One region of the Paenibacillus sp. FSL M7-1414 genome, then DNA from elsewhere that is predicted to be linked to it. Evidence: predicted binding sites of a transcription regulator. Region 1 holds the regulator's gene; the other holds the start of a gene.
The links. The regulator Rex, encoded in region 1, represses fermentation and respiration genes when NADH is low (regulators of the CRP and FNR family bind a similar motif). The targets are predictions, from matches to a motif close to TTGTGAAATATTTCACAA.
Positions count from the first base shown of each region.

Region 2: pflB (formate C-acetyltransferase) is a predicted target of Rex. The motif match lies at 6,608-6,625, and genes of this name have one in related genera.

Region 1 covers NZ_JBBOOS010000001.1:4,289,516-4,306,386, forward strand. Annotated here, with positions in the region: gene MHH92_RS18515 (acetate/propionate family kinase) at 1-156, opposite strand, end outside; gene MHH92_RS18520 (3-hydroxyacyl-CoA dehydrogenase family protein) at 153-1,025, opposite strand; gene MHH92_RS18525 (AAA family ATPase) at 1,159-2,661, opposite strand; gene MHH92_RS18530 (hypothetical protein) at 2,654-3,181, opposite strand; gene MHH92_RS18535 (DUF5590 domain-containing protein) at 3,482-4,012, opposite strand; gene MHH92_RS18540 (amidohydrolase) at 4,050-5,357, opposite strand; gene MHH92_RS18545 (redox-sensing transcriptional repressor Rex) at 5,344-5,997, opposite strand; gene dinG (ATP-dependent DNA helicase DinG) at 6,217-9,078, opposite strand; gene MHH92_RS18555 (tetratricopeptide repeat protein) at 9,221-9,868, opposite strand; gene panD (aspartate 1-decarboxylase) at 9,962-10,345, opposite strand; gene panC (pantoate--beta-alanine ligase) at 10,338-11,234, opposite strand; gene panB (3-methyl-2-oxobutanoate hydroxymethyltransferase) at 11,231-12,109, opposite strand; gene MHH92_RS18575 (biotin--[acetyl-CoA-carboxylase] ligase) at 12,454-13,431, opposite strand; gene MHH92_RS18580 (CCA tRNA nucleotidyltransferase) at 13,418-14,716, opposite strand; gene bshA (N-acetyl-alpha-D-glucosaminyl L-malate synthase BshA) at 14,779-15,939, opposite strand; gene bshB1 (bacillithiol biosynthesis deacetylase BshB1) at 16,039-16,737, opposite strand; gene mgsA (methylglyoxal synthase) at 16,734-16,871, opposite strand, start outside.
Region 2 covers NZ_JBBOOS010000001.1:4,513,008-4,529,878, reverse strand. Annotated here, with positions in the region: gene MHH92_RS19690 (winged helix-turn-helix transcriptional regulator) at 1-83, shown strand, start outside; gene MHH92_RS19685 (hypothetical protein) at 278-1,009, shown strand; gene MHH92_RS19680 (hypothetical protein) at 1,207-1,920, shown strand; gene MHH92_RS19675 (Crp/Fnr family transcriptional regulator) at 2,009-2,725, opposite strand; gene adhE (bifunctional acetaldehyde-CoA/alcohol dehydrogenase) at 3,156-5,768, shown strand; gene pflB (formate C-acetyltransferase) at 6,708-8,966, shown strand; gene pflA (pyruvate formate-lyase-activating protein) at 9,056-9,808, shown strand; gene MHH92_RS19655 (ABC transporter substrate-binding protein) at 10,000-11,367, shown strand; gene MHH92_RS19650 (carbohydrate ABC transporter permease) at 11,419-12,303, shown strand; gene MHH92_RS19645 (carbohydrate ABC transporter permease) at 12,303-13,133, shown strand; gene MHH92_RS19640 (cache domain-containing sensor histidine kinase) at 13,166-15,001, shown strand; gene MHH92_RS19635 (response regulator transcription factor) at 14,998-16,629, shown strand; gene nagZ (beta-N-acetylhexosaminidase) at 16,658-16,871, shown strand, end outside.

The DNA of each region.
Region 1 (16,871 bases):
TGTAACATCCTCACGGCCTGTTGGTTTGTGTGTCAGGATGGAGGAATCCATTCCGATCCGTTCTACCAAACCTTTAGCCAGTACAGATTCGTCAGTCATATTATACAGTTGATATTTGAGCGAGGAACTCCCCGCATTAATTACGAGTACTTTCACAGTCGGTCACCATCCTTGTCGTACTTGAAGAATCCTTCGCCTGTTTTGGCACCCAGGTGTCCTGCACGCACCATTTTCTTCAGGACTGTAGAAGGACGATATTTCAATTCTCCGAATTCACGGAACATTCTTTCGAGTGCAGCTTCAACAGAATCCAATCCGAAACGGTCAGCCATTTCGAGTGGTCCATGTTGGAAGTTGTATCCGATACGCATTGCATCATCGATATCTTCAGCAGATGCAACACCTTCTTGCAATACATGCAACGCTTCGTTAATCAGCAGGCAAATCAGACGGGAAGTTACGAATCCAGGGGATTCATAAATCATGACTCCTTTTTTGTCCGCTACTTCTTCAACAAAACGTCTGGTCTCTTCGAATGTTGTATCCGAAGTTTTCAGTCCACGAATAATCTCTACAAGATCAACCCGGGATACCGGGTGAATAAAGTGCATACCAATAACACGCTCTGGGTATTTGGTCGAGCTTGCAAGCTCGGTCAAACTCAGCGTGGATGTATTACTTGCCAGAATGACATTGCTTGGACAAACTTGGTCCAGTTGGCTGAATACTGCTTTTTTCGCATCCAGATCTTCTGAAATTGTCTCAATGACCATGTCGCAAGTTCCAAGTTCAGCTAAATGAGCTACCTTGGTAATACGGGAAAGAATTAATTTCTTCTCCGCTTTTGTAATCGCCCATTTCTCCAGTTGTTTATCCAGATTGGTTTCGATCATGTCATATGCATGATCCAGCTTTTGTGTTGTATGCTCCACGAGAAGCACATCAAGTCCTTTGGCTGCGAGCATCTGGGAAATACCTTGTCCCATCGTACCGCCGCCGACAACTCCTATTTTTTTGAAAAACATGGTTCTGCTCCATCCTTTCGGTTCTCTATTTCTCTATTGTACCCTGTTCGCCGAAAATTACAAATTTCGACCCAACATATAATAATATCTTAGCACGAGTGAAATGTAAAAAAAAATAACCAGCATAAATAAATTATGCTGGTAGAAGGGCACTGTCACGAAATTGACAACGAAATTGCTCGCCAGACAAAACTTCCTCACGAATCAAAATGTCGAGTGAATTGTCGAAAATTGTCCGTTGTTCTTCAAGTAACCGCTTTGTCTGTTCCATCAGTTCTTGCAGAATTAATTTATTCTCTCGCATCAGTTCCTCGGTTGTGACCATATCCATGTTCACAATCCCAAGTGAAGTCAACCCCGAAGCCATCATCGTCTGTACAACATTGGTGGCCTGATCAAAGTCATTGCGTGAACCTGTGGAACGACCACCGTAGTACATTTCCTCCGCAGCTGCTCCTCCGAGTGCAATCATGATCTGCTCTTCCAGAAAGCGCTTCGTATAGAGGAACTGTTCCTGTTGCGGGTTATGACGTACATATCCCAGCGCCTGACCACGCGGACTAAGTGCCACCTGGCTAACACTGCCTGGACGAACGAGTTCAGCCATAATGGCATGTCCCAACTCATGAATGGCGACCCTTTTCTTCTCTTCCACGCTCGACTCACGGTCTGTCTTCTCACCCATCATGACTTTATCAATAGCCAGGGATAAATGCCGCTGTTCGATGTTTAACAGCCCGTCTCTCATGGCGTATATTGCTGCTTCGTTCATCACACTTTCGAGCTGTGCACCGGAGAAACCATATGATTCTTCCGCTGTTTTCTCCAGATTAACTTCCTTCAACAGAGGTTTGTTCACCGCATGCAGTTCCAGAATATGCTTTCTGCCCTTTTTGTCAGGCAAGTCCACTTGAATGTGGCGGTCAAAACGTCCCGGTCGCGTCAGGGCGCTATCCAGCATCTCTTTGCGGTTTGTTGCAGCGATAACCAGAATTCTTGGCGTATCGGAAGAATAGATTCCATCCATTTCCGTCAGGAGCTGATTCAGGGTCTGATCATATTCACGCTGTTGACCACCCTCACGTTTCCCCCCGATGACATCGATTTCATCGATAAAGATAATAGCGTTTTCCTTATTTTCCTTGGTGGCACGAGTTCTCGCGTCCTTGAACAAATCCCGAATTCTGCTGGCACCCACACCAACATACATTTCCACGAACTCACTACCCGATGCTGCTACAAAAATAGAATCGGTGTAATGGGCAGCAGCCTTGGCCATCAACGTTTTCCCTGTCCCTGGAGGGCCCGTCAGCAAGATCCCTTTTAACGGGCGAATCCCGAACTTCCGGATTTCTTCATGTTTGATGAGAAAGTCAAGCGCTTCACGCAATTCCTGCTTAGCACTGTCCTGTCCACCAATTTCTTCAAAAGTAAGCTTGGAAGGTCCTTTTTTCTTCCGTTTACGTTCCTGTGCAGCGCCTACTGTAATCCCGCCACGCATTTGCATCATGAACAGCAAAGCTCCGACAAGCACTGCTGCAATCAGGATCGGAACAATATTAACACCAGTAAAAGCAAGGAAAATAATCAATACGGGAAAAAATCCGATGGCAACTTCTTTTGTCCACTTAGGCATTAGGCCACACTCCTATCTGACCGGGCACACGCGGCAGAATAATAAACTTGCTGGCATCTCCGTCTCTGAGACTGACATATACATTGTTGTCATCCATCGCTGTATTTACCTTAATTCCATTCGTCGCCATCTTTGACAACGTTGGTGTAATCTCGGTGTATTGCTTGTTCTCCATCGCCTGAGCTACGGTGAACATCGCATCACCCCACCAACTTTCCAGTGCTTCACTGGAATGATCCACAACATCCAACTTTAGTGAGCGTGTTCCAATCAGGGTCTGTCCTTCTTTGTGAATATATTGTACCAGTCTGCCCAAATCAACATCAGGTTGCAGATCAAGTTTCAATTGTACGTCATTGCGGTTAATAGTTAATTGAACGTCATTGACTCCATCGTACTGGGTTACCATTTTTTCAATCGGATTCTGCACAGCCACCTGACGATATACAAACCAACCTCCAAACAACACAACGGCTGAAATGACGGCAGTTATAGCAATAGGCAATACTTTTAGCTTCAAGTGAATTACCCCTCCCAGATTTTGGCCCAACCTACTGGCTTATTGGTATATACGAATATGTGCACATTGACTCCTGCGAGAATTTCGACAGGATTATTTGTTTTGAATATAACTTTGAGTACATATCTGAGTATATCACATCGTATATACAATTTCGAAGGCGAAAATATGAATAAATTATTAATTTTAACTATTTAAATCAAAAATGTTTACAGACAACACAAAGAACCGGTTCAGTCGGATATCCGTCTGCCGGTTCTTTCATTTCTTTAATTCTCTAGTTATGTCGCTCTATTTGTTCTAGCTGTTCGGGAGTGTATAGACCAGGTCCACCTGTTCTCCGTTGCTAAAACGATAAAAGCGATAGTGGTTATGCGTACCGTCTTTATAATACACTTGCCACACATATATTCCATTCACAACTCCGGGCATGATTCGTTTAATCTCACCGGCAGGAACTTCAGAACTGAAGCGATTGCGTATCTGCGCTTCGGACATGCCATTCTGCAGCAGCTCACTGTGTACAGCGTTTGCACCCTTAACCGGTTGATTGTTTGCGTCGAACTTAACCCAGACCATAACATCCTGGTTATTCTTGTTTTTGCCGATCAGGGTCCAGTAGATGTTGTCAGAGCCTTCTTTGTCTCCCCAGATGTACTTACGCAATTCATCATAGGATGTAATGCCCAGTTGCTCCTGTGCTGCTTGTATGGCGAGCGCTTCTTCCTTGCGTTGGTCCTGCGTGACATGAACGTAATAACGCTGAAGTCCAAACAGAATCAGAACCAGTGCAAGCAGCGAAATCCATATCCACTTCTTTTTTTTCTTCAAAAGCCGAACTTCCTTTCCCTATGATGCTGTCCTGCAATTAACGAGCAAGCAGACCATCAAATGCCAATTGAGACTCACGCAAAATGCGTTCTTCATCCAGCGTCAGACATTCGCCATGTTTCACTACTTGTTTTCCATCCACCCATACGTGTTCAACATCTTTGGCAGAAGCCGAGTAGATCGTATGTGAGATCAGGTCTGTATGTGGATAGAAATGTGCCTGTTCAATGTTAAGGGCGATAAAATCAGCCTTCATGCCAACCTGAAGTGCTCCGGTATTATTCAAGAAGATGGATTTGGCACCGTATGACGTTCCGAGTAATAACGCTTCGCCTGCTGGCACTGCCGTCGGGTCACCAGATACACCTTTGTGGATCAATGCAGCCAGTCTCATTTCCTCGAACATATCCAGGTTGTTGTTGCTTGCCGGTCCGTCTGTTCCGAGTGACACGGTAACTCCTGCTTTCAGCAACGCAGGTACCCGCGCAACACCGGAAGCGAGTTTCAGGTTACTTCCCGGGTTATGGGATACAGCCACATCATGACGGGCCAGAATCTCAATCTCTTCATCATTCAGATGCACCGCATGTGCAACCAGGGATGGACGAGAGAAAAAGCCCAGTTTCTCCAGATGTGCCACAGGACGCAGTCCATAATCAGCCACGTTCTGCTCGACTTCACGAAGCGTTTCCGACATATGTGTATGAAGGGGAAGGTTTAGGTCGTTCGCGACCTGCACAAGCTTCTCTATGTAGTCAGGAGGGCATGTATATGGTGCATGTGGCGAGATTACGGTTGTAATGCGACCATCTGCCTGTCCATTCCACTCACGCGCAAACGCAGCCGACTCCTCCAGCTTCCGCAATTGTTCTTCCTCCGAGCACAACCCGATTACACCACGTGCCAGTGCTGCTCTAACGCCGGATTGCTCCACAACTTTGGCAACTTGATCCATGTGATCGTACATGTCCAGGAAAGCTGTAGTTCCGCCTTTCAACATTTCAAGCACCGATAGCGAAGTTCCCCAATATACGTCTTCTGAAGTCATTTTCGCTTCCATCGGCCACATTTTTTCCTGCAACCATACTTGCAATGCAAGATCGTCTCCGTGCCCTCTGAGCAACGACATCGCTGCATGACCATGCGTATTGATCAGACCCGGCAGGAAGAACAGTCCTTTTCCATCCACTTTGGTACAATTTTTGTCTTCATCCGGCAATGTCTCACCAATATGCACAATCTTGTCATTCTCAACAACCATGTATCCGTGGACCACGTTCCATGTTGTGCCGCCTTCATTAACAGCAAATTTGCCATTGTGAATTACCCATCTATTTGTTGTCATCTTCCTCGTCGTCCTTTCCAGTATCCAAGTAATAGGCCAAACTAAGCAGATCTGTTGTAAAGTCAGCATGGTGAATGCGGATATGCGGCGGTGTTTTTAGAATGGTTGGTGCAAAATTAAGGATCGCTTCAATTCCTGATTCAATAAGCTGATCGGCTACATTTTGGGCTTCCGTATCCGGAACCGTGATAATTCCGATGCGAATGTTTTCCATTTTAACCGCTTCCGTCAATTCATCCATTGGTTTTACCGTCAAACTGTTGATTTGACTACCTATCTTCGGTCCATATGCATCAAATACAGCAACAATCTTCATGTTGTCTTTCAGATATGCGTTGTAGTTGGACAAGGCTTGACCGAGGTTACCCGCTCCTACCAGAGCTACATTAATTTGCTGATCGATTTTGAGAATGTGACGAATTTTCTCGATCAGATAGGATACATCATACCCGATCCCTTTACGACCAAAATCACCGAAGTAAGCCAGGTCTTTACGAATTTGGGCCGGATTCAGATCCAGCCTCTGTCCAAGCTCTTGAGAAGAAACAGTAGCCACCTCACGCTGATGCAACTCGTTCAAATAACGCAAGTATACAGGCAGACGTCGTACCACCGCTTCCGAAATTTTATCCGATTTCATTCTTGCTCCCCCTTACCAAGGCCACGATAAAATAATAGATGAAAAGATGAGCATTCTGTATAAAACTCAAAGATAAACGTGACATTTTATACAGAATGCTCCTTGTAATTTGGGTTATAAGTTCTTACGTGCAACTGCTTTAATCGGATACGGAAATATCTAATAAAGTTTAACGCCAAACGATAGTGTCATGCAATGATATAACGAACAAAACAACCATTATTTTTGTTCATTAGCAGGTTTTTCCAACCACTCGGTGATTCGTGGAACCATTTGCTCCGTGAGCATATGCTCCATTTTGGGACCAGGTAATGAATACAAAAAGAATTTACCATAATACGCTTCAATCACCCGTGTATCATAAACAATGACAATTCCTCTGTCCTTTGCTGTACGCACCAATCGGCCAAATCCCTGTTTGAAACGGATGACCGCTTGTGGCACGGACAGTTTCATGAACGGATTTTTCTTCTGTTCCTGAAGCAACTCACTCTTGGCTTCCACCAACGGATGATTCGGTGGCTGGAAAGGCAGTCGAACAATAGCGAGACAGGTTAGGGCCTCTCCCGGGATATCTACACCCTCCCAGAAGCTGCTTGTGCCCAGAAGTACCGTTGCTTTGGCATCTTGAAACCTGCGAGTCAATTTGGAACGACTTCCACTGTCAACGCCTTGCCCAAGCAACGAGATGTCGTTGCCAGACAGTGCCTCCTTCAGCGGATCATAGACCTGTCGCAGCATCTTGTATGAAGTAAACAGAACCATCATGCGTCCACGCGTAGCAATTGCCGTCTCTGCAAGTGATTGCACCAGCATATTAACAAAGTGCGCATCACCCACACTTCCCTTCACACTCGGGAAATCACGCGGAATCACCAGAAGTGCCTGATCGCGATAGTTGAAAGGTGATGGCAACATCGACGTTAACAGCCGATTGTTCTCGGCCGCTTCCTGCAAGCCAAGCTGTTCAATCATGAACTGGAATGACTTATCTACCGAAAGCGTAGCCGATGTAAGCACAACACTTTTCTTTTTATCAAAAAATAAATCCTTAAGTTGTGCACTCACATCTACAGGTACGGCATACAGCTGGAGAGATTTGCTGCGGAATTGGCCGCTGGCTTCCATCCAGTACACCGTTTTGGCATCATCCATACGCATGAAGAAACGTAGATTCTCCTTCAATGTGGTCAGATCTTTCAGCAGTCCTGTAATGTCCGTGATCAGACTATCCGATTGATAATCATCCTGATCCTCTTTCACTTCAAGCAGCAATTTGTCCCCTTTGCGAACCAAATCACCCAGAGTCACATAGATCTGGTTCTCCAGATCCTGCAACTCCTGCCATTTTGCAGGTTTCTGAGATGCTTTCAGACGCAGTGAAAATTGCCCCGTCTCTCCCGGTGAAGCATCACTTCGTTCAGGCAACAGACCAAACAAGGCATCGCTCATACGATCCCACAGCTCCTTAACTTCAAGAGCGAGCGGGAACATCTGATCCACCATGGAGCCCCATTGCACCGAATTTTCATGCCCGGATAACTGCGAACGAAGCATAGGCAACTGTCCATTACGACTGTCTTTAAATAGGCGGGTCAGTGTATGAACCAAGGTGAAATATTTCATATGCATTCCAAGATGTTTACCAGCGACATCCTCCAGATGATGTGCCTCATCGATCACAAGACTCTCATAGGCTGGCAGCAGCTGATGCGCGGCTTTCACATCCGTAAATAATTTGGAGTGATTGGTGATTACGATATCAGACAACCCTGCTTCATGTTTGGCACGATGGTAGAAGCATTTACGGAACCATGGACAGGATCTTCCCAGACATGATTCGGATTCGCTCTGTACGGTCTCCCAGAAGTCCCCTCCGCGTCCGCTAAGGTTAAGTTCCTCATCATCTCCGGTTTCGGTCTGCGTAAGCCAGACGATCATCTGAGCAGCTGTGAAATAATCCTCTTTCGGTGTGGCGAATTCACGTTTATTGATTTTGTGTTCAAATTTGCGCAGGCACAGGTAATGTCCACGTCCTTTGAATACAGCAGCCTTAAACGGGAACGGAACCACTTGAGTCAGCATCGGAATGTCCCGCTCTCTCAATTGCTCCTGCAGATTGATCGTATGCGTGCTAACCATAACTTTCTGTTCTTGCTTCACACTTTCGTAAATAGCAGGCAACAGATACCCTAGAGATTTACCGGTACCCGTTCCAGCTTCGATCAAGAGATGTTTCTCTTCATCCAGGGCTTGCCTTACACTGCTGAACATCTGAGTCTGCGCTTCACGCTCTTCGTAATGATCCAGTGTATCCTTCAGATTCTCCCGAACCTGGTCCATAAACTGTTCGAAGCTTACACCATCGAGGGGGTTAGCCTCCCGCTCATCGCGTGGTGCACCAATATCGGTCCAATCACTTACATTAAGAGCAAGCTGACGATAATAGGTATGTCCGTCCAGGTCCTGAATCGGCTCTGCTTCCTTCTCACTGCGCATTCCGTCCAAAAACCAACCCAAGTCACTGTCTTCTGGTGCAAACAGGTCACTGAGGCGCTGAATCGTTATGAGCGGTAATTCCTTTAACTCATCCAGACACTTGAGTAGCACATAGGCTGTCGCCAGTGCATCACTGTCTGCCTGGTGAGGGCGATCATGTTGAAATCCGAATTCGGAAGACACATAACCGAGTTGATATGAACCCAGTGATGGGAATGTGATCTTCAGAAAATCAATTGTGTCCAGAATGCGGCCAGTGAACGGCAAATAACCGCAACGGTCAAGAGCATTCTGCAAAAAGTGAAAATCAAAAGCGACGTTGTGTCCAACAAGCACCACATCATTAAGCAGCGGAACCATCTCCATCATCATCTCTTCGAGTGAAGGAGCGTCCGCCACATCTTCATTGGTAATACCCGTTAACCCCGAAATAAACGGGGGAATCGGTACACCAGGGTTCACATAAGAACTATATATTTGAGTTATGCTGTAGTCATGATCTATGATGGCAAGTCCGGCCTGTATAATCTCACCGTCGGACTGCGTGCCGGTTGTTTCGAAATCCAATACGGCAAATTTCATTGCAATGTACGGTCCCTTCCATTCCAGTCTATGTTACAGCATAGCAAAAAAAAAGGGATTTGAAAATTAACTAACAAAAAAGCGGTGTCCCCGCCGCTATGCCAAAGGAGGGAACACCGTTTTTTTGTCGCCGAATTCCCGCTTAATGAAGGGTCGTCAGCTGATTAGCATATTGCAATTTTCCCCTGTTCAACCTGCAAGCTTCCATGTTGTACAGTGGTTCGGTCAATGTCGGGTCATACTGAAGGGCCTGTGCAAAGAGTGAACATGCAGCTTCGGGATTCGCAAGCTTGGCTTGAATACAGCCCAGGGCGTTACATACAAGCCCTTTCAAGCGAGGTGAACCCTTAAGGTACATGATCTGCTGCAAATGTGTCCCGGCTTCCGCCATTTGTTCCAGATTCAGATACGCGAGCGCCAGGTAAAAACGAGTCAATGCACTCTCCGGATGGTCGGTCACAACCCGGGAGAACTGCATGATCGCCTGCGGATACATCTGTAATTTGAAATAACCCTGACCTCGACTGAAACATTCCAGATGGAGTTCAGGCAGAGCGGTAACAGCTTCCTGTTCCGGTTCAAGGGAAGCAGGCTTATCCATCTCCCGCTCTCTCACCTGGCTCATCTTTTCTTCAAACATCAGCCATTCATCCAGCATTCCGTCACTCATCCGCTTAAGCAAGTTCCACTTTTGCAGCAATTCTTGTTTGTTCAGGCCTTCAGCGGAAGGATAGCTCTTGATAATTTCATCTAACATGTCGTTCATTTCTGCGAAAACATGCTGGAACATCGATGCATCCCCACCCTTGAAAAAATGGATTAGTGCAGTGACCTGTACTCATTTTTTGCTTCAAGGGCCGATTTCATTCTCCTTACCAGTCGATTACATAATTGTTGCGTGGACTTCCTGTTTCATCGTTTGTACAGGTTTATTCTGCCCATCTACAAATACAACGGTTGGTTTGTGAGTATTTGCCTCTTCTTGCGACATCATGGCGTAAGAAATGATAATGACGTTATCTCCAGGCTGTACCAGACGTGCAGCTGCGCCGTTAAGACATATGACCCCGCTTCCGCGTGGTCCTGGAATCACATATGTTTCCAGACGTGCACCATTGTTGTTGTTCACAATTTGCACTTTCTCGTTTTCCATCAAGTCGGATGTTTCCATCAAGTCTTCATCTATGGTAATACTACCCACATAGTTCAAGTTGGCTTCCGTTACCGTAGCCCGGTGAATTTTGGATTTCATCAGTGTTCTAAACATGGGACAGTACCTCCGATTTTTGCAACCTTATATTGTCAATCAATCTTGTTTTTCCGAATTTCACCGCAAGTGCGATGAGCAGATCGTCACGGCCTTGAACTTCTTCCTGATCTGTGAGCGGCTCCAGACTTGGAAAAGCCTGAATCTCGGCGTAGTCGATAACGGCAAGCGGTGAGGTTGCAATGTGCTCACGCAGAATACGACGGATATCTGCGGCTGTAGTAGCTACACCTGTATCTGCGGCTTCCTGAGCTGCACGCAGTGCCTTCGACAGAACCAAGGCCTGTGTACGCTGTTCTGCGCTAAGATAGACATTACGTGAACTGAGAGCAAGACCATCCTCTTCGCGAACAATTGGACAGGGTACAATTTCTACAGGCATATTCAAATCATTCACCATCTGTTGAATGACCGCAACCTGCTGAGCGTCTTTCATTCCAAAAAATGCACGCTGTGGCTGTACGATGTTGAAGAGCTTGGAGACTACAGTTGTTACTCCGTCAAAATGTCCTGGACGTGAAGCGCCACATAAGCGCTCCGTCAGTTTTGAGACAGATATCGTCGTTTGCGTTGCCTGTGGATACATCTCTTCAACAGAGGGAATAAATACGATATCCACTCCTTGTGAGCGTGCTGTTTCCACATCTCTGGCTTCATCCCGCGGATAACTGTCAAAATCTTCATTAGGGCCAAATTGAATTGGATTAACAAATATGCTTAATACCACGATATCGCTTTGTTGTCTGGCTGCCTGCATCAAGCTTGCATGACCTTGATGAAGATAACCCATTGTTGGTACAAGACCTACAACAGACGCACTGGACCGAATCGCTTGACGCTTCAAACTTAGTTCCTGTCTTAACTCTGCGATTGTCCGTAATACTTTCATGAGTTACTCCCCACCTTTTCCTTGCGTTGTCCGCCGTACAGTTGATCCAGAACACCATCCGCCGCATTGAATACATGCTCTTCGGCCGGGAACGAACGATCTTTCACTTCTTTCACGTAAGCTTCGATGCTGGTTTTGATTAATGTACCCACATCTCCATAGGTTTTGACAAATCGTTTGGGCGTATACGGAGAGGCGTATTGAACCACATCGTGGAATACCAGTACCTGACCATCACAGCCTCGTCCTGCTCCAATTCCGATGGTAGGGATGGACAGTTCCTCCGAGATCGCCCGTGCAACTTCTTCCGTAACCAGTTCAAGCACAATACCAAACGCACCTGCAGCTTCCAAGGCTTTGGCTTCGTCCATCAGACGTTTCGCATCCGCTGCATCCTTGCCCTGAATGCGGTAACCACCAATCTGATTAACCGATTGAGGTGTCAGTCCGATATGTCCAAGAACAGGCACGCCTGCTTGCACAACTGCTCTGACGGTGTCCGCTATCTCGACTCCGCCTTCCATTTTAACCGCATGGGCATGCCCCTCTTGCATCAGTCGACGGACACCCTTAAGCGTCTCATCCACGCTGCCATGATACGTCATAAAAGGCATATCAGCCACAATAAATGTCTTCTCAGCACCGCGCACTACGGAACGTGTGTGGTATACCATGTCGTCGATGGTCACCGGAAGCGTCGAATTATAACCCAGTACTACATTGCCGAGTGAATCACCAACCAGGATCAGATCAATACCTGCTTCCTCTGCTAGGAGCGCTGTTGGATAATCGTAAGCCGTGATCATGGTAAGCGGCACGCCATCCTGCTTATATTTTTTCATTTTCACAATATTCAACGCTTGTTTGTTCGCCATTTTTTTTCATGGCTCCTTTCTTCTTTTCAAATAAACGCAACAAAAAAACCTTTTAGTTTTCCACTAAAAAGTCCCGAAAAGTCAAAAAAGAGTCACTTGCGATCGTCCCTTCTGTCTCGGTCCTCTTCGGCTCAGAGCAGAATCCAACAACTCACTTAAACGTATTTCATTCTTACACTGCGGTCTGCTTATATAAAACACATCAAAGCAGAACAAAGGTTACTGTTACGAGAGTGCAATTCGGTCTACATTAGCCGATATCGCCTCACGAACACAGTATACCAAAGTTCTGCTCAAACTTCACGTCTTATGTTCATTTTACCAGTGAAAATTCGACAAATTGTTTATGATTTCCAGGAAATCTCACCAGAGATGATTAGTGTATGTTCTCCATCGTGCTTCTCCACGATAAGTGCACCAGAAGGGTCAAGACCAATTGCCTTCCCTTCAATGACACCATGAGGATTCGTCACTGTAATCTCTCGATTCATCGATACGGACAGGGCCTCCCATAGAGCTGAGATCACGCCAAATCCTTCTTTTTGATACAAAAAATACAACTGTTCAAGCTCCGTCAAAATGGCAGCCGTTAGTTTGGTGCGATCAACGGATTGACCCGTCTCCATCTTGAGCGAAGTAGCGATTGTGGTCAGATCTTCCGGATAATCCTCGGGATCAAAGTTCACGTCAACGCCTATACCTGCGATACAGTATCTGACTTCATGATCTTCTACCGTAGATTCAAGCAATATGCCACATACCTTGCGTCCGTCAATCAACACATCATTTGGCCATTTGATGCCCGCATCAGCTCCTGAACAAGCTCGAACGGCACGACATACAGCCACTCCTGTTAATAAAGTTAGCTGCGGCGTATGCTGAAGTGGTAGATCAGGGCGTAACAGGACACTCATCCAGATCCCTTTACCCGGAGGAGAGAACCACTGTCGACCGAAACGTCCTCTTCCTCCTGTTTGTTCTTCCGCAATGACCACAGCGCCTTCTGCCTGCCCTTGCTCAGCTAGCTTGAGAACATCCCCTTGCGTAGACAGGGTCGAAGCCAACAAAACAGCCTTACGGCCAAATACGGTTGTATCCAGGGCCAATTGGAGCCCAGTAGCGTCAATGCTATCCGGCTTCGTTACCAGACGGTATCCTTTGCGGGATACCGCTTCAAACTCATAACCCATGTCTCGTAACTTGTTCACATGTTTCCACACAGCGGTCCGACTGATGGACAGATTACGGCTGATCTCTTCACCCGATACGAATCGTCCTTCTGCATTTAATAACATATGTAACAGATCTTCATGTTTGGTCATCTTGAACCACCCGCTTCACTTCTGCACTTAGTGCTTCATGCTGATTCGCTATCGTTCCAATCGCCGTTTCTCGTAACAAATGTTTCATTAGTTGCCCCAGCCAAGGCCCGCCTTTGCGCTGCACCATTTGTAACACTTGTTCCCCTGTAATATCCAACTCTTTCAAGTCATGCACAGGAATCGATTGACTCCATTCGGCTGCAAGCTCTTGTACTAATACAACCTGCATTTCTGCCGGTTCGGACTGATTCCGCCATTCTGCTGGCAGTGCAGACTGTATTCGAAGCCAATCATCCGCCGCCTGAACGCCACAAGCCAGAACAGTAACGATCCAATCGGAACGGAGACTGACCGTATCCTTCGGCTCCTGCACGGAAGTATGAATCAACTGTTCCACCTGGAGGACCCCTGTTATACGAGAACGATGTTCATTGGAAAATGTCCACTGACGTAATAATACATCTGCTTCATCCTTGCTATAACCGCCAGCAATCAGGATGAGTGACCAACGAAGCAACACATGCTGACCTGACAATTGTTCCAAATTGGATAACAACATCTTGTTAAATCGGGTCGAGCTTACCGGCGCTTTGATATGCGCAAGGGAATCACTTCTGTATAACAGCTCCAACCCTCTTGAAGGATGCGGTCCAGACATCATTTTTACCATCTCGGTACGTACCCGTTCCATTGCTATATGTTGAAGCAGGTCTTTCTGCCTTACAAGACCCTTCCACGTGTTGTGGGCAATTTTGAAATCAAATACGGAAGCAAACCGGACACAGCGGAGCATCCGCAGTGCATCTTCACCAAATCGTTCCATCGCAGAACCCACACATCTGACTCGCTCTTCCTTGATATCTGCCTGTCCACCGAACGGGTCAACGATTGTCCCAGTGACGTCCATGGCAAGAGCGTTCATCGTGAAGTCACGCCGCTGTAAGTCTTCCTTGATATCCTGAACAAATTGAACCGCAGCAGGTCTGCGATTATCCTGATATTCGGATTCTGTTCGAAATGTGGTCACTTCAAAGTAATAACCGCCTGAACGAACGGTAACCGTACCGTGTTGTAAACCTGTAGGAATACAATCGTCAAACAGTTCCATGACTTGCTCAGGAGAAGCAGATGTCGTGATATCCATATCATCCACAACACGTTCCAGCAATTCGTCACGAACGCAACCACCTACCCAATATGCCTTGTAGCCATGTTTGTTTAATGTTGTGAGTACATTCTCACTTTGCATTGCCATTTCACGATCTACCTGTGTCCATTGAACCACCACATATCACCTCTTCTCTTGCCTGTTGTGGTATGCACAGTATGATTTCGTCAAAGAAATGATTAACCGCAAACCGGCTTCAGATTCGGAACTTCCCTTCCCAACACCCGGTAATATATCTGTTCATATTCATGCCGAATAGCATCATTGCAAAAGTCGTGATGCGCGCGCTGAAGACATGCTTCCCTGAACTCAGCAGCCAAACGATCGTCCGTCAATAAACGGATGGTGTTCTCGGCCATGGATTGTGTATCCCCGATCGCGGATAAATAACCCGTCTTACCATGTAAGACCAGTTCCGGAATTCCTCCGGCCTGTGAACCGATCGTGGGTACGCCACAAGCCATTGCTTCGAGCGCCACAAGTCCGAAACTTTCCTTCTCCGATGGAAGCATCAACACGTCCGCCATGGAGATGACCTGAGCAATGTCATCCTGTTTGCCAAGGAAATGAACTTTATCATTCAAGCCGAGATCATTAATCTTCCATTGCATCTTCGGCAAATCAGGTCCTTCACCAACAAATAACAGTTTGGCAGGAACCTGCTCCTGTACCTGACGGAAGACCTCTACCACATCCTGAGTTCTTTTCACCGGTCGGAAATTGGAGATGTGCATTAATATTTTTTCGTCAGGCGTAGCAAAGTCTCTTCGCAGACTGGCAGCATCCCGCGGATAATATATTCGTTTGTCAATAAAATTATAGGTTAGATCGATTGGACGCTGAATATCCAGCAATTCGACCGTTTCTCGAATCAAATCTTGTGATACGGCAGTAACTGCGTCACTTTCATTAATGGCTAGACGGATCAGATCCTTCAGAGATTCATCCTGAGCCAGAACCGTAATATCCGTTCCATGTAACGTGGTAACCACTTTAAGGCCGTCCCCTACCATTTGTTTCGCCAGAAAGGCACATACTGCGTGTGGCACGGCATAATGAACATGCAGCAGATCCAGCTGCTGTGACTTAGCCACCTGAGCCATCTTTGTTGCCAGTGACAGGTCATACGGAGGGTAACGGAAAACATAATAATCATTTACTTCAACTTCGTGATAAAAAATATTTTTCTGGAACGTACCCAGTCTGAACGGGATACTGTTGGCAATAAAATGAACCTGATGCCCCTGTTCGGCAAGTAATTTGCCCAGTTCCGTTGCGACAACGCCAGACCCGCCGAGGGACGGATAACAGGTGATGCCGATTTTTAGCTTTTTATCCATCCTGTGGACGCTCCTTTGATCTCCCGCTTCATGCAGGTTGATATAATGCAATGGAATAATGAAACCCTTCGTTTCATTAAACGTAAAATGTGAAATCGCTTATTGGGCACCCGGGCCAAATTGATGAACCACGTAAGGTGTAATTGTAGCAAAACCTTCTGCAAACGGGATGAGACTGCGTTGTCCGAGCAAGGAATCGCGGGCTCTTACACGATCAATATACCCTTGATTCAATGGCGTTGAGACCGCTCCGTCTCCCAGTTCGAATTGGGAACGATAAGAGAGCAATGATGCTTCTTTTTGCTCATAGTGTTCCGTAATATCAACAATCAAATCCGTAGGCCCGATGTCATTAATAAAGTAAAAATAAAGTTCCTTCACCTGCACGGCAGGCATGTCCGGCAAGTAGTTGCGAAGCTTGGCGTTAAATACAGCCTCCTGCACAAGCTTACTGCAATTGACATGATCCGGATGACGATCTTCCCAATACGGAGCAAACACCATCCGAGGGGCATGACGCCGTATCTCAGCCGTCACCGCCTGTACATGTTCAGGCGTAAGATATAAGCCACGATCAGGAAGCCCCAGATTCGTTCGACACGAAAGACCGAGGACGCGGGAGGCTTGCTCCGCTTCCTCGGTTCTGCGCTCTACTGTTCCGTTGGAAGACATCTCAGCACGAGTCAGATCACACACGCCTACTTTCAAGCCGGCAGCGGTATGTTTGGCAATCGTTCCACCCATACCAATCTCCGCATCGTCTGCATGTGCTCCAAAGATGAGAATATCCAGACTCATTCGGAATCACCCGAATTCAATCCAGCCTCCGGCTTGTATTTATGTACCAGCTCTCTCCAGGCAAAATCGCCACGATCCAGAGCCTTGACCAGAATCTCAGCGGTTGCGATATTGGTGGCAAGTGGAATACCCTG
Region 2 (16,871 bases), 220 kb from region 1:
AATATGAACTGACGGATAAAGGTAGAGCGCTCCAGCCTGTCATGAATCAAATTCAAGACTGGGCTGAGCAGTGGGTTGACTAACGTATAAGCAATATCACCCACTTTTGTTGTATGAATGACATATACTCCTGATTTCTGTGGAAATCAGGGGTTTTTGTCTTAAGTACTATGTTGATCGGCGTTTTTCTCTTGGGCTATGCACATGTTGTCATGAGTTGTAGTATAATCTATAGAAAATGGCCACAGACGGCCGGAGCGAAGGAGGCCCACTTGTCATGAGAGAAGAAAGCTTATCCCGTGAAGTACGCTACGGCAAAAAAGATATTGCAGAACTTGAGAGCGCATCCATTCAGGTCCATCTAATTTACAAAAAAGCTGCAGAGTTGTTTAAGCGCACAGCCTATTCCCGTTCGGTTAAGGATGATCTTGCCGAAGTGAATACGCATTCTGTGAACAGCGATGGTCCGAGATTAGCTCCGGCGGTGCTGCAAAAATGGATTCAAACGTCCAGGGGCTGGAAGTGTATCGGATGTGAGCTGGGACAACCTGATTCAACGATGTCTCAGATGGAAGAAACTATGCAAGCTAAGCAATTGGCTTTAGATGTGGGAGAAGGTCGGTTGGTTCAGGCAGAAATGCTGATTCAGGCGGTTGTCTGGTCTCAATATGAGAAGATTCGAATGTTTGCACCATGGCTTGGTGATGAACCCTTTTATAGCGTGCAGGAGCTGGATGTCATTGCCCGTTACATTGTGCCTACCTATTTCTCGGAACGCCCTTTGCATGAGCAAGGGAAGGTATTCAAGGTCCATCAACAATATGGGCAGATTCCGTTGTATCAGGAGTATGTAGACGCACCTTCATGTTGCGTGCAGGTTGACGGTGGATTGCTTGAAGGGCGATTGCTGACAGGTGTATACGTATCTGAGGAGCAGTTCTTCGGGCTTAATCCATATCTGAAAGATGGCGATGGAGGACGGACATACATGCAGGCTAGTGTCCAATGATAACCTAACCAATGAGAACATAAAAATGATATAGATTGGAGAGCCTGTGTGCAGGCTCTCTTTCTTGTACAAGCCTTATTTGGAGGCGGTACCCTATAAAAGTAACGGCTTTGACACTTTTTTTTGCCGAAGGTTGTGCCATAATAGAGGTTATGGACAACAGGGTGAATGATTTTACGCAGGGTGGTGTTACCTACATGATGAAGAAAATCCCCGGTTACATAGGTGTATGTTTGCTCCTACTGGCGATCTTGGCTGGTTGTAGTGAGACACAGCCTTCTGAGCAGCCAATTGTCAAAGAGACAGAAACAGCGAATACAATCACAGTGGCTGTAGATGGCAGTACGTTTTTGCCTGATGCAACAAAGTCCATTAAGCGAGATTTTAGTGAGGGTTTGACACTCAAAAAAGCATTACTCAATAGCGGACTGGTTGATTTTACGGCAGATGGCAAGCGGATTCAATCCGTGGGTGAAGTTTCTCTGGATTCTTCGCTGAGCTGGGCTGTCAAATTAAACGGCAAGGATATTGAACAGGAAGATTGGGACATGGAGCTTCATGCCAAAGATGAAGTGATCATTTACGTGAAAGCCGCTGACAGTGGGGGGGATGGCGTTGCATATCAGACAACGTTACTCAAGGTTAGCGGTGGAAACATTATGCCAACCCTTAATCGTCAATATGCCGGCGTCTACGTTCAAGAGTGCACAGTTCGTGATGTGTTGAAGTCCAGCGGCATTGTAAGAATGTCGGAGAATAACAAATTTGTCGTTTCGGTCGAGAATGTCACGCCTCGTATGAATGAGCGGTGGGTCATTATGGTGAATGACAAAGAATTAATGGAAAATGGTCTGGACATGAAATTGAATCCACGTGATGCGGTTAAGCTTGAATTAACCAATGCATCCTAAGTATACCAAGAAGCCCAATCTCTTTTTAGAGAACTGGGCTTTTTTTCATTGAAATATATAAGCAATTTCCGATTAGCATAATCAAATATTAAATACGACAGATCTCGTTCGGGCAAAGCTCACAGTGACAGATTCCTTGCAGCATCTTCAGATCTTTGATGACAATCATGCCATTGTCATATTCAATCCCATCTTTCTTACGCAGGTCGCTTAACATGCGGTTTACACTTTCACGAGTGGCTCCAATCATATTGGACAGGTCCGTGTGAGTAATTTTTTTGTGAATAATGACATGCTCTCCATGAGGCTCACCATACGAATTCGACAACCGAATGAGGGTGGAGCAGAGTGCACCCGGTTTGCCGTATAACATGAGATCCCGGAATTTGGTCTGTGTCAACCGGTGGTGGATGCCCATCCATTTCATAAAATCGATCGCGAAGTCACAATGCTGGCAGATTAACATTTCCAGGTCTTTATGTTCCAGTACACCGATCTCACTGTCCTCCAATACTTCCGCTGAGAAGCTGTGTTTAGAGCCAAAGAAGGGATCAGCCTGCCCAATCATATCACCGGATTGATACATGTACATGATCAGTTCCTTGCCTTCATCCGTGGATTTGGTGATCTGGGCACGGCCCCGTTTCATATAATAAAGTTTGTCAGAGATGTCGCCTTCCCAGTACAGATGTGTACCTTCCGGATAGGTTCTATCTTTCATGGTAACCAGCAGATGGTTGAAATTTGCTTCCGAGAAACAGTTAGTATTACCGCGCTTTTCCAGTACAGTTGTTAGTTCTCTCATAAGTCTATCTCCCCTTTATGTCCATCGGACGACCTTCTGTAGTAAGCAGTAGCCTCCGAGGTTCGCCGCAAACCGTTGCCGTCCTGATCAGGGTCATCTCGGCCGGGAGGAAGGACGGTACAAATTGCGGTGGTTCAATTTTTAAGTTCAGTATATACCTAATCTTACCGTTTGAGGGGGAAGGAAAGGGGGCAAAAATGACGAAATTTCAAACATTGTGATAAAATTCACTTTTAATGGAGAGGATGAATTTTACAGCTCTATATTTTAAATAGGAAGTGAAAATGGTCGTATGAAGGACACTACAAAACTTAAATTAAATTTGTTATACTTTGTGAAAAAAATCACATAATTAAGTTTATTGTCATGTTACGATGTGAATGTAAACGAGAGAGACAAACTAATACGAACCTTTAGGAGGATGAGGGAGATGGCTGTAAAGAACGAAGTCGCCCCAGCAAAAGAACCGACAGCAGGTCAGTATATTCAAACGTTAATCGACAAAGCGAATAAAGCACACGCCGCATTCATGAAGATGGACCAGAAGCAGATTGACCGGATTGTGCAAGCGATGGCACTTGCGGGTCTGGATAAACACATGATGCTCGCCAAGATGGCCGTAGAAGAAACAGGCCGCGGAGTGTATGAGGATAAAATCACCAAAAATATATTTGCAACAGAATATGTGTACCACAGCATCAAGTACGATAAAACCGTAGGTGTGATTGAAGATAACGAGTATGAAAGCTTCCAGAAAATTGCGGAGCCGGTCGGCATCATCATGGGTATTACACCAGTTACCAACCCAACATCAACGACGATGTTTAAAGCATTGATTTCCATCAAGACGCGTAACCCAATCATCTTTGGCTTCCACCCATCTGCACAGAATTGTAGCCGGGAAGCTGCCAAAATCCTGCTGGAAGCGGCTGTGAAACATGGTGCACCAGCAGATTGTATCCAGTGGATTGATGATCCTTCCATGGATCGTACAAACGAACTGATGAATCACAATGATGTGGCTCTCATTCTGGCAACAGGCGGATCAGGCATGGTACGTGCAGCGTACAGCTGTGGTAAACCTGCACTGGGCGTAGGACCGGGTAACGTACCTTGCTTTATCGAGAAAAGCGCGGATATTAATCAGGCAGTAACGGATTTGATTCTGTCCAAGTCTTTCGACAACGGCATGATCTGTGCTTCCGAGCAAGCGGTCATTATTGAAGAACCAATCTTTGATCAAGTGAAGAAAAAAATGATCGCAAATGGCTGTTACTTTGTTAACAAAGATGAAGCAGCAAAATTGACAGCAGGTGCGATTAATGCCGAGAAATGTGCGGTGAACCCGGCGATTGTTGGTCAATCTGCGGTAAGCATTGCGAAATTGTGCGGTATTGAAGTTCCAGCAGGCACCAAAATTCTCGTGGCCGAGATTGAAGGGGTAGGTACAAAATTCCCATTGTCGGCTGAGAAATTAAGCCCGGTACTGGCTTGTTACAAAGTTAAAACGGCAGCAGAGGGCATTGAACGTGCAGCAGAAGTGGTTGCTTTTGGCGGCATGGGTCACTCCTCGGTTATCCATTCAACAAATGAAGAAGTGATTGGCAAATTCGCAGATCGTCTGCAAACTGGACGGATTATTGTGAACTCACCATCCACACACGGTGCCATTGGGGATATCTACAACACAAACATGCCGTCATTGACACTGGGATGCGGATCATACGGACGTAACTCGACTTCTTCCAACGTAACCGCTGTGAACTTAATCAATGTGAAAAGGGTGGCTCGCCGTACCGTGAATATGCAATGGTTCAAAGTGCCGAACAAAGTCTACTTCGAAAAAGGGGCAACGCAGTATCTTGCCAAAATGCCTGACATCACACGTGTGGCCATTATTACGGATGCCATGATGGTGAAGCTTGGATATGTTGAAAAGGTAGAACACTATCTGCGTCAACGCCAAATGCCAGTAGCGATCGAAGTGTTCTCCGATGTTGAGCCAGATCCATCCACAACAACGGTAGACCGCGGAACCGAAATGATGCGCCGCTTCCAACCAGACTGCATTATCGCACTCGGCGGTGGATCACCGATGGATGCTGCGAAAGCCATGTGGTTGTTCTATGAATATCCGGACACAGACTTCAACGATTTGAAACAGAAATTCATGGATATCCGCAAACGGATCTACAAATATCCACGTCTCGGTGTAAAAGCGAAATTTGTAGCAATTCCAACCACATCCGGTACGGGATCTGAAGTGACATCGTTCGCGGTTATCACAGATAAAAATCAAGGTAACACCAAATATCCATTGGCCGACTATGAGCTGACACCAGACGTAGCGATTGTCGATCCGGAGTTCGTATACTCCCTGCCTAGAACAGCGGTTGCCGATACAGGTATGGACGTACTGACGCATGCGATTGAAGCTTATGTATCTGTTATGGCAAATGATTACACGGATGGACTTGCGATCAAAGCAATCCAACTGGTATTCCAATACCTGGAGCAATCTGCACTGCAAGGCGATAAACTGGCACGTGAGAAAATGCATAATGCTTCCACAATTGCAGGTATGGCGTTTGCCAACGCATTCCTGGGCATTAACCACAGCTTGGCGCACAAATGGGGCGGTCAGTATCACACCGCACACGGACGCACCAATGCAATCCTGATGCCGCACGTTATTCGTTACAACGCAAAAAAACCGACCAAATTTGCATCGTTCCCGAAATATTCACACTTTGTAGCGGATGAGCGATATGCCGAAATTGCCCGTATCTTGGGATTGCCTGCTCGCACAACAGAAGAAGGCGTAACCAGTCTTATCAATGCGATTCGCAAACTGAACAAAACATTGGGTATTGAAGAATCGTTCCAAGAGATCGGATTCGATGCCAAAGACTTTGAAGCACATGTCGATTATCTGGCTGACCGTGCCTTCGAAGACCAATGTACAACCGCCAATCCGAAGTTGCCGTTGGTAACTGAACTGGCTGATGTATACCGCAACGCTTTCTACGGAAAGTTTGAATAATAAATTTAGAACAAAGCGTGCTTTACGGCAAGAAGATCAGGGTTCCCCGAGAGGGGAGCCCCGATTGCCGTCTTTCACACAATAACGAGAGGGCAGAAAAACAGAAGAGCGAGCATCTGTTTTTCAGGATTTTTCTAAGATTTGATTTGCTCCGAGCATAGAGGAGCAAAGGGTTCTAGAGAGGTTACACGGAATCCGTGATGTGACCGTTTGAGCCAGATGTTCACACCATGCTGAAGAGGGCAGAAAAACAGAAGAGCGAAGCGTATGTTTTTCAGGGTTTATTCTAAGATTTGATTTGCTCCGAGCATAGAGGAGCAACGGGTTCCAGAGAGGTTACACGTAATCCGTGATGTGGCTGTTTGAGCCAGATGTTCACACAATAACGGAGTGGGCAGAAAAACAGAAGAGCGAGCATCTGTTTTTCAGGATTTATTCTAAGATTTGGTTTGCTCCGAGCATAGAGGAGCAAAAGGGTTCTAGAGAGGTTACACGGAATCCGTGATGTGGCTGTTTGAGCCAGATGTTCACACAATAACGGAGTGGGCAGAAAAAACTGAAGAAGCGGAGCGTTCGCCTTTATCCCCGGATTTTCCCCTTTGAAATATAAAATTGAAAAAATCCGGGGATAACAGCGATCGGAAGTTGTTCTGCCCGCGCAGTGGCTAAGTGTGAATTTACAGGGGTCAATGGGACACAGCGCAGGTGGAGTGAGTTAGTTCACTGGCTTTGTGACAAAAATCACAGATGATGAAAGCCCCAAGTCGTATACTGAAAATGTAAGAAAAACATTCATCCCGCGGTTCCGGTTCCCAAGTAGAGAGAACATGTTCCGGTTTATGTGAAACAATTCACATTAATCGCGGCTCTGGGCACACAATGCTACGAATGAAGCAAGATGTTATGTGTCCAGAAATCCAAATTAGTGGAGGGATTACGATGTCGGTGATTGAAAAAGATGTCAAACAACAAACAGGCTGGAGAAACTTTACCAAAGGAACATGGACCAAATCCGTAGATGTGAATGATTTTCTGGCACACAACTTGTCTCCGTATTACGGTGACGAAGCATTTCTCGCAGGTGCAACCCAGAATACCAAAGAATTGTGGGAGATCGTATCTGATCTGACCAAAAAAGAACGGGATAACGGCGGTGTCCTTGACGTTGACGTGAACACACCAGGTACTATTATTTCTCACCAACCCGGTTATCTGGATCAATCCAAAGAGCAGATTGTCGGCGTTCAGACCGATGCTCCGTTCAAACGTTCCATTCAACCAACAGGCGGAATTCGCATGATGATTGACGCATGTGAGGCATATGGCTTTGAAATGCCACAGGGCGTCATTGATATATTTACAAACATTCGCAAAACACACAACCAGGGTGTATTCGATGCTTATACTTCCGACATGCGTGCAGCGCGTAAAGCAGGGATTATTACAGGTCTGCCAGATGCTTACGGCCGTGGCCGAATCATCGGTGACTATCGTCGTGTAGCTTTGTACGGGGTAGACTTCCTGATTCGTAACAAAAAAGGCGAACTGAATGCACTCGAAGTTGATGTTATTGATGAAGATGTCATTCGTCTGCGGGAAGAATTGTCTGAACAGATTCGCGCATTGCAAGAATTGAAGCAATTGGGCGATATGCACGGGTTCGATATTTCCTTGCCAGCGACTACAGCTAAAGAAGCATTCCAATGGTTGTACTTCGGTTATCTCGCTGCGATCAAAGAACAGAACGGTGCTGCGATGTCACTCGGACGTGTATCTTCTTTCCTGGATATCTACATTGAACGTGACCTGCAAGAAGGCATTTTGTCCGAAGAACAGGCTCAGGAATTGGTTGACCATTTTGTCATGAAACTGCGGATTGTCAAATTCCTGCGTACACCGGATTACAACGAACTGTTCAGTGGAGATCCAACATGGGTGACTGAGTCCATCGGTGGTATGTCAGTGAATGGTGAAACACGTGTAACCAAAAACAGCTTCCGTTTCCTGCATACACTGCACAACTTGGGTCCTGCACCAGAACCGAACCTGACTGTTCTCTGGTCAACGAAACTTCCAGAAGCTTTCAAAGATTATTGCAGTAAAGTATCCATCGAAACCAGCTCAATCCAGTATGAAAATGATGATCTGATGCGTCCAATCTACGGTGACGATTACGGTATTGCTTGCTGTGTGTCGGCAATGAAGATCGGGAAACAAATGCAATTCTTCGGCGCTCGTGCCAACCTGGCAAAAGCTCTCCTGTATGCGATCAACGGTGGTCGTGACGAGAAATCCGGAGCACAAGTTGGACCTGAGTATCCTGCCATCACTAGCGAAGTGCTGGATTACAATGAGGTTATGAAACGCTTCAAACCAATGATGGAGTGGCTGGCTAAGCTGTATATGAACACCCTCAACGTCATTCACTACATGCACGATAAATACAGCTATGAGCGTATCGAAATGGCATTGCATGACCGTGACATTGTACGTACGATGGCTTGTGGTATCGCTGGTCTGTCGGTTACAGCAGATTCACTGAGTGCGATCAAATATGCCAAAGTAAAACCAATTCGTAACGAACAAGGCATCGCTGTTGATTTCGAAATCGAAGGAGACTTTCCTTGTTACGGTAACAATGAAGACAGCGTAGACAGCATTGCTGTTGAACTGGTCGAGAACTTTATGGGCATGATTCGCAAGCACAAAGCTTACCGTAACGCAGTTCCAACACAATCCGTTCTGACGATCACTTCCAACGTGGTATATGGTAAGAAAACAGGGACTACACCGGATGGTCGTAAAGCAGGTGAACCATTTGCTCCAGGTGCAAACCCAATGCATGGTCGTGACAAAAAAGGTGCACTGGCATCCCTTGGCTCGGTAGCCAAATTGCCTTATGAACACAGTCTTGACGGGATTTCCAATACCTTCTCCATCGTGCCAAAAGCATTGGGTAAAGAGGAGACTACACGTAAATCCAATCTGACTGCGATGATGGATGGTTACTTCGGTCAAAACGCTCATCACCTGAACGTTAACGTATTTGATCGTCAGCAATTGATTGATGCGATGGATCACCCGGAAAACTATCCACAACTGACTATACGGGTATCCGGATATGCCGTTAACTTCATTAAATTGACTCGTGAACAACAGTTGGATGTCATCAACCGTACGTTCCATGGCTCGATGTAAGTAATTTGCTAGTAGAAGACCGCTAGAGCAAGGTATTCCAAATCATATTAAACGCACAGCGGATGCGGATACAGAAAGGAAGAGGCAGCATGGTTAACGGACATATTCATTCACTCGAAACTTTCGGGACGGTTGACGGCCCAGGCATCCGCTTTGTGCTTTTTATGCAAGGATGTCTACTCAAATGTCAATATTGCCACAACCCTGATACTTGGGCGCTGGATGGTGGAAAAGAAATGACGCTTGAGGAGGTACTGGCTGAAATTGAGCCGTATCTATCCTACTACCGCAGCTCTGGAGGCGGGCTCACGATATCTGGCGGAGAACCAACGTTACAGGCCCACTTTGTAGCCGAGATCTTCAAGGAAGTGAAGCGGCGCTGGGGATTGCATACGACACTGGATAGCAACGGTTTTAACGAACCGGAACGGATTCACGATCTGTTGGATCACACAGACCTGGTTCTGCTGGACCTCAAACATATTGATGATGAGAAACATATCAAGTTGACAGGCAAATCCAACGAGAGAACGTTGAAAACAGCCAAGTGGTTATCGGAGCAAGGTCGGAAAATGTGGATACGCCACGTGTATGTGCCTGGTATTCATAACGAGGAAGAGGATCTGCTTAACCTCGGACGGTTTATTGGAACATTAAATGGCGTCGAGAAGTTCGAAATTCTTCCATACCATCAGATGGGGATCTACAAATGGGAGGCGCTCGGTAAAGTATATCCACTGGATGGAGTTCCTTCACCAAGTGAAGAAGAAGTGGAGCGGGCGTATCGCCTGATCGAACAAGGTCGCCAGGAAACAGCTGGCGTGGCTTGTTCCGGTAAGTGATCTAACCTTTATATATTGTAAAAACAATCAACCAAGCAGTCCTTGCGAACATGTTTCGCAGGGGCTGTTTTTTGTCCAGTGAAGGATTTTATCCCTCCATTGATGAATTGTCATCCTTACGATGTAAGCTCCGGCTTTTTATAATCAGAGTGTAAAGCCAAATGCTCAATATCTTGAGGAGGGTCAACCAGATGAAAAAAAGAATGACATTACTGCTTTCATTATTGCTTATCACTTCATGGACTTTGGCGGGATGTGCAAGCTCAAGTAACGAGCCACAGCAAGGCGCAGGCAATACACCTGTGGAGGAAACAAGTAAGGAACCGGTTGAAATGCTTCTCCGCCACACACAGGTGGGAGCCGACAAACAGAAAAGACTGGCCATTCTGCAGGATGTTGTGGACAAAGTTGAAGGTGAGATACCTAATCTAACCTTTACGCTGGATGGTGTCGAATCCGATGTGAATCGTAAGGAAAAGCTTCGCGGAGAGATGGCGGCAGGTAACCCGCCGGATATATTTGAACTGTTCGGTAGCCCGGATTCCAAAGTTTATGCCAAGGAAGGTATGCTGCTTGATCTGACCCCAATCCTGCAAGAGCTGGGCATTCAGGACCAGTTTACATCCCTTGAACCGTTTACGTATGAAGGCAAAGTATATGGACTGCCAATTGGCGGTTCGGGCGAAGGTTTTTTCTATAATAAAGAGTACTTTGAACAAAAAGGATGGAAAGCCCCAACTACCATGGCTGAACTGGACAATATACTGGCTGAGATCAAGGCTGATGGCAAAGTGCCGCTTGCTTCCGCATCTAAGGCGGGCTGGGTGCCGCTTATGTTAACCAACCATCTGTGGTCCCGGTATGCCGGGCCGGAGATTACCGCAAAGTTTGCAACAGGTGAAGCGAAGTGGACCGATCCGGGTGTTGTGCAAGGTTTTGCCAAACATAAGGAATGGGTGGATAAGGGTTATTTCAAAAAAGGTGAACTGGGCTTTGAGTATGCCGAATATACCACGCAATTTACAAGTGGAGAAGTGGTATTAATGTATGACGGAACATGGAAATCATCTGTATTTAAGGAAGGTCAGAGCGGTGAATCGCTCATTGGCAAGGTTGGATTCTTCAATATGCCTCCGGTAGAGAACGGAGCAGGAGATCAGACGTCTTTGATGCGAGATGTGAACAATGGATACGGATTCTCGGCAGCAGTGGCGGATGACCCGCAGAAGCTGGACGCAGTGAAAGCTTTTATCAAAAATTTCTACAATGAAGATATGCAGATCCGCGGCCTTGTGGAAGACGGTGTGTTGCCTGCCATGAAGCTGGACGAGAAAGTGCTGACCGATAGCATTACCGATGATCTGATGAAAGAAATTGTGGCTGTGCTTAATGCGTCCAAGACGTCGTTCCCGGCATTTGATGCACTTGTTCAGGCCGATGTGACGACAGAGATCAGCAATCTGCAGATTCAGAAGTTGATTGGTGGGCAGACGACGCCAGAGAAAATGGCAGAAGAGCTGCAAAAGGTGCAAGAGGAAGCAAACGCCTCAGTGGAATAAACGAATTCAAGTCGAAACTGCGATCGTTGAAGTGACTGAAGGAGGCTGACCATGAATACTTCACTCCGCAGCCCGTTAATCTATACGTTGTTTGTAATGCCAGCCCTAATTCTGTTTGTAATGTTCTTTCTATACCCTATTGGTAGCTCCCTGTATTACAGTCTGACGAGTTGGAATGGGGTATCGGCTGAGCCACGTTTTGTGGGTTTATCCAATTATGTGAAGGCACTGACCGATGAACGGTTTTGGATTTCCACAAGGAATAACGGCTTTTTCATCGGATTTTCGGTACTGATTCAGGTACCCCTGATCGTCCTGTTTTCGCTTCTGATTGCCAATGTGAAAAGGCTGAAAGGTCTGTATAAAACCGCTGTTTTTTTACCATCCATCATGTCGACAGCCGTTATCGGTATTTTATGGGGATTCATCTATGAACCGAATATCGGGCTATTAAACAAAATGCTTCATGTGCTGGGAATCGATCCAATCTACTGGTTATCGGATAACCGATTTGCCATGTTGTCCATCTTGGTGACCAATGCCTGGCAGTGGACGGGATTTTACATTGTCATGGTGCTGGCGGCCATACTGGCGATTCCCCGTGATCTGGATGAAGCGGCCGCAATCGATGGTGCAACGGCGGTACAACGTGCAATGCGAATTACGTTGCCGCTGATCCGGCCGATCATTTCAGTGGTGATTATGTTGTCCATCGCAGGTGCCATGAAAGCAGCCGACATCGTGATTGTCATGACCAAAGGTGGGCCCGCTGGGTCCACCGAGGTTCTGGCGACATACATGATCAAATATGCGATTACCAACTTCAAATATGGCTATGGCAATACCATTGCAGTGCTGATCTTTGCTCTGACGCTTGTGCTCACTGCGGTGTATCAACTGCTGGTGGCGAGGCGGGGCGAGAAGGTGGAATATTGATGGCGAAAAGCATAAAAAGCAGTATACCTCATGTGTTGTTAATGTTGTATTTGATCGCGATTTTGTTTCCCTTTTTATTTGTAATTTTCTCTTCCTTCAAGCAGGATAACAATGAAATCGCCCTGAATCCATTCGGTTTGCCTACAACATGGGAGTTTAACAATTATGTGGAGGCTTGGGTGAATGCCAAGATTGGTACGTATTTCTGGAACAGCCTGTACATTTCGATTTTATCGTCGGCGTGTACGATTGTGCTCGGTGCCATGTTTGCTTTTGCCGTAACCCGGATGAGACACCGGAAATGGAGCCTGTTTCTGTACAGTCTGATTCTGGCGGGTATGCTTATTCCCAACAATGCACTCATGCTGCCGATTTATCTGCTTGTACGCAAAATGGGCATATTGGATACGCATCTGGCGTTGATCGTGCCCTATGTGGCCAATGCGATCCCGTTTACAATTATTATCCTGGCGGCTTTTATGCGTTCTCTGCCTGGGGAGATTGAGGAAGCGGCTGTCATGGACGGCTTGAGGGCACCGGGTATCTTTGCTAAAATAGTGATACCTCTTACGGTTCCGGCTATTGTTACCGTTTTTATCGTTAATTTCCTCGGCAACTGGAACGAATTTTTACTCGCCAACTATTTCTTATCCACCGATAAATTGCGTACGCTGCCAGTGGGCATGGTCCAGTTTCGGGATCAATATCAGATGAACTATGCCCAGATGTCGGCAGGTATTGTATACAGCGTTGTACCTGTACTTGTGATCTACGCTATACTCCAGGAGAAAATTATAGAAGGAGTAACTGCAGGTGGTGTCAAAGGTTAATACCATGAACCAGTTAATAGGGAGAACGGGATATGAACTTGCGAATGAAGCTGGCCTTGGCATTTCTGCTGCTGATTATTGTACCGATGTGTGCGCTAGGCATTGGCATGTTTCTGGTCACATCACATACGATTGAGAAAAAATACAATCAACAGGCCGAGTATGCGCTTCAGGCCATCAGCTACAATATCGAGAATGTATTTCAGCAGATTAACAATGTGACCGACAACGGGATAGCGACATCGGTTTTTCAAATGGCGTTGAACGCCAAAGATCCGACCAAGCAGGATCTGGGAACCGGTAATCAGTTATCTCTGAATGCCAGCCAGCGCAATTTCCGTTCCCTTCTATATAATTATCCGTTCATTAGTTATGCCTTTTTATATGATTTGCGTTCGTCCGAGAACAACCAGATTGTCTCCATTTTCACCAAAGAAAATTTTCAAGCCCTTCCTTTTCAGCAATTCAAAGTGCATCCCTTATTCAACGAAATTCAGCAACTTAATGGCGTGCCTAAATGGCTCGCACCTCTCGAATATCCCGAATTAACTGGGGTAGAGCCTGTCTTCACCCAGATCAGACTGGTCAAAGAACTCAGTTATTTTCAAAATATCGGCGTGCTTGTTGTTCAGATCAAAAAAGGAGAGATCGACCGGATCTTCCGTCACCTGCAAATCAGCGATTCGGCACAGGATACATCATTCCTGTTAATTAATGAAGAAGGGCTGATCGTCTATGATCCTGCAGGTATATATAACGGTGAGAACATGCAAAACCTTGGTGCTGAATCCAGCCGTTACGGTCCCGGTTTTAGCAGTGTCAGAACGGTCTTTGACGGCAAAGAGAGCATCATTTCGCAATATCATCTGAAGAACTATAACTGGAGCCTCGTCAGTGTGACTTCATGGGAAGCCTTATCTGCGGAAACCAATGCCTTTGCCGGTTGGTCTGTCATCATTATTCTGTCATGCTTGCTCGCAGCGATGATCTTTAATCTTTTTTTCATGAATCGCATTACGGGTAATATTGCTGTACTTGTAAGGTTTATGCGTCGTGTGGATGATGGTGACTTTAATGCGAGGGTGGAAGGAAAAGGATTCGATGAAATGCAGCTGCTTGCGCAAGGGTTCAATGAACTATTGGATCGGATCGGAGGATTATTCCGTCGTGTTCGGGCAGAGCAAGAGCAGAAGGCCCAAGCGGAACTGCGTGTACTACAGGCCCAGATCAAACCTCATTTTCTGTTTAACACATTGGAATCCATTAATGGATTAGCGCTACGAGGGGAGGGCCGCAAAGTAAGCGAGATGGTGACCAGACTTGGCAATATGCTTCGTATCAGCATTCAGGATCAGGAGGAGATTCCGCTGGGTGAGGAAATAAGGCATTTGCAGAGTTATCTGGAGATTCAACAGTACAGATTCAGTGATTTGTTCACCTATGAGATTGACATTCCACCCCATCTATACAGCTCAATTCTGCTTAAGCTTACCCTTCAGCCTCTGGTGGAAAATAGCATTCAACACGGGTTTGAGGGGATCACCTACCCAGGTGTACTGCGGATAAGCGCATATGCGGAACGGGGTCATCTGGTGTTATGTGTTGAGGATAATGGGATCGGTATTCCCCAGGAAATGCTCGCACGATTTGAGTATATGGCAGAAGATCCACCGGAAGATATGCTCGCGGAAGGGGCTGAATCATTATCGTCCATAACGGAACGCAGGGGATTGGGATTAAGAAGTGTGGCAGATCGAATTCGTATTCAATACGGGGCCGGGTATGGCATATTTATATGTTCAGCACCGGGGTATGGCACAGTTATTCGATGCATCATTCCATTATATGAGCAGGAGGAAGCCGGATGAATCTGACTGCAATGCTGGTCGACGATGAGCTGCCGATTCTGGAGAATCTGAACTACATTTTACCCTGGGAAGAGATGGGGATTGAAATCACAGGTACAGCGAGAAGTGGTGTAGAAGCGCTGGGAAAAGTAACAGAAAGTCATCCAGACATTCTCTTGTGTGATATTCGGATGCCGTCTATGGATGGATTGGAACTTATTCGTTTGCTGCGAGAGCAGGGTGAAACGTGTGAGATTATTTTGCTGACCGGCTATCAGCAGTTTGAATATGCTCGAACCGCTATCAAGTATAACGTACATGAATACATATGTAAGCCAATTGATTATCTGAATCTTGAACATAAACTGCGTGAACTTGCCGGGCAGATCCAGAAGAGACGTCAGGAAAACGAATCGCAACGTTATCGCAGCCAAGAGATGGAAAGCTGGATCAGACACAAACAGTTGATTGACCTGTTGCGAGGAGAAGCACCGTTGAAGGTTGCCTATCCTGCCTCTGTTCCTGAATTCATAACAACTGCTACACCGTATACGTTGCTGCTGGTGGATGCGGTCGGTTATTTTCGCCATTCTATCGGCTGGTCCGAGCTTCAGCATCAACGATGGCATGAGACCTTAAGTTCCAGACTTAGGGAAGTAGCAGAGAGTATTGAGGGGGACTGTCAGATTCTTTCGACCCGCAAAGGGGAGTGGTGCATCTTGCTGGAGGCATCAGGTGAATGGAAACGTCGCTCAGAGGAACTGGCCCATCAACTGTGTCTCGAATTAAATGCGATATTGTCCTTGGATTCAAGAGTGAAGGTCAGGGTTGTTCAGGATGATGTGCCCGTGAACCTGGAAAGTCAAATTCTGGAGCGATACCGGCATTGTCAAAAAATACTGATGTTCCATTCGGAGAGTGAAGACAAGGTGCTGAAGGCGAGTTGTCCCGAAACCACCTTATCGTATGATCATACGGCCTCCAAAGGGGCTAACTCATGGATTACAAGAGAAGATCTGGAGCTTGTTACTCGGTGGATTCGTCAAGGGAACAAGCAGGGGTTACGTGATGTATTGGAGCGGCTTAAACAGCAAATGGGGAATTCAGGACAATCCTTCAGCAAGATAGATGAAACCAATCTTCGGTTTATGCTTGTACACATGCTTCGGGAACTGCGCGAAGTACAGGCCCTCGCTGAAGAGCACGAAGTGAATTTTTGGAATGCACTGCAAGGGGCCGTCTCCATGAGGGAACTCCTTGAACTTGCAGAGGTTGTTACCCATGCCTCTCAGGGCAAACAAACGCAACCACGTCCTTCTGTATCGGAACTGATCCTCTCTGCATGTGAGTATATGGACGCACGGCTGCAACAGGACTTGGGAATAGATGAAGTCTCAGATTGGCTTGGAATCAGCCCGGGATACTTTTGCCAGCTATTTAAAACCCAAATGGGTGTTACTTTTGTGGAATATGTGACGCAGAAACGGATGGAAAGTGCCGCTTTATTGTTGAGTACAACTGAATGGAGCATAACAGCGATTGGGGAAGCCACAGGTTTCAAAGAGCGCCGTTACTTCTCCAAGGTGTTTCATAAACACTTCCACATGAAACCCTCCGAGTACAGGCAGAGTAAACAATTGGGTTTGTAGTACCAAGGGAAACGGGAGGAGAGGTCGAATGAAACCCTTGAATGATCTGACATTGGGGCAAAAGGTAGGCCAATTGTTGATGTGTGGATTTCACAGTCAGCACGCAGATGAACAGATTACTCGTTTAATCCGTGACTATCACGTCGGGGGTGTAATTTATTTCCGGCGTAATGTCGAAAGTGTAGATCAATTGACACGGCTATCCGCCGAACTGCAAGAGATGGCTGCTGAAGCAGGGGCTC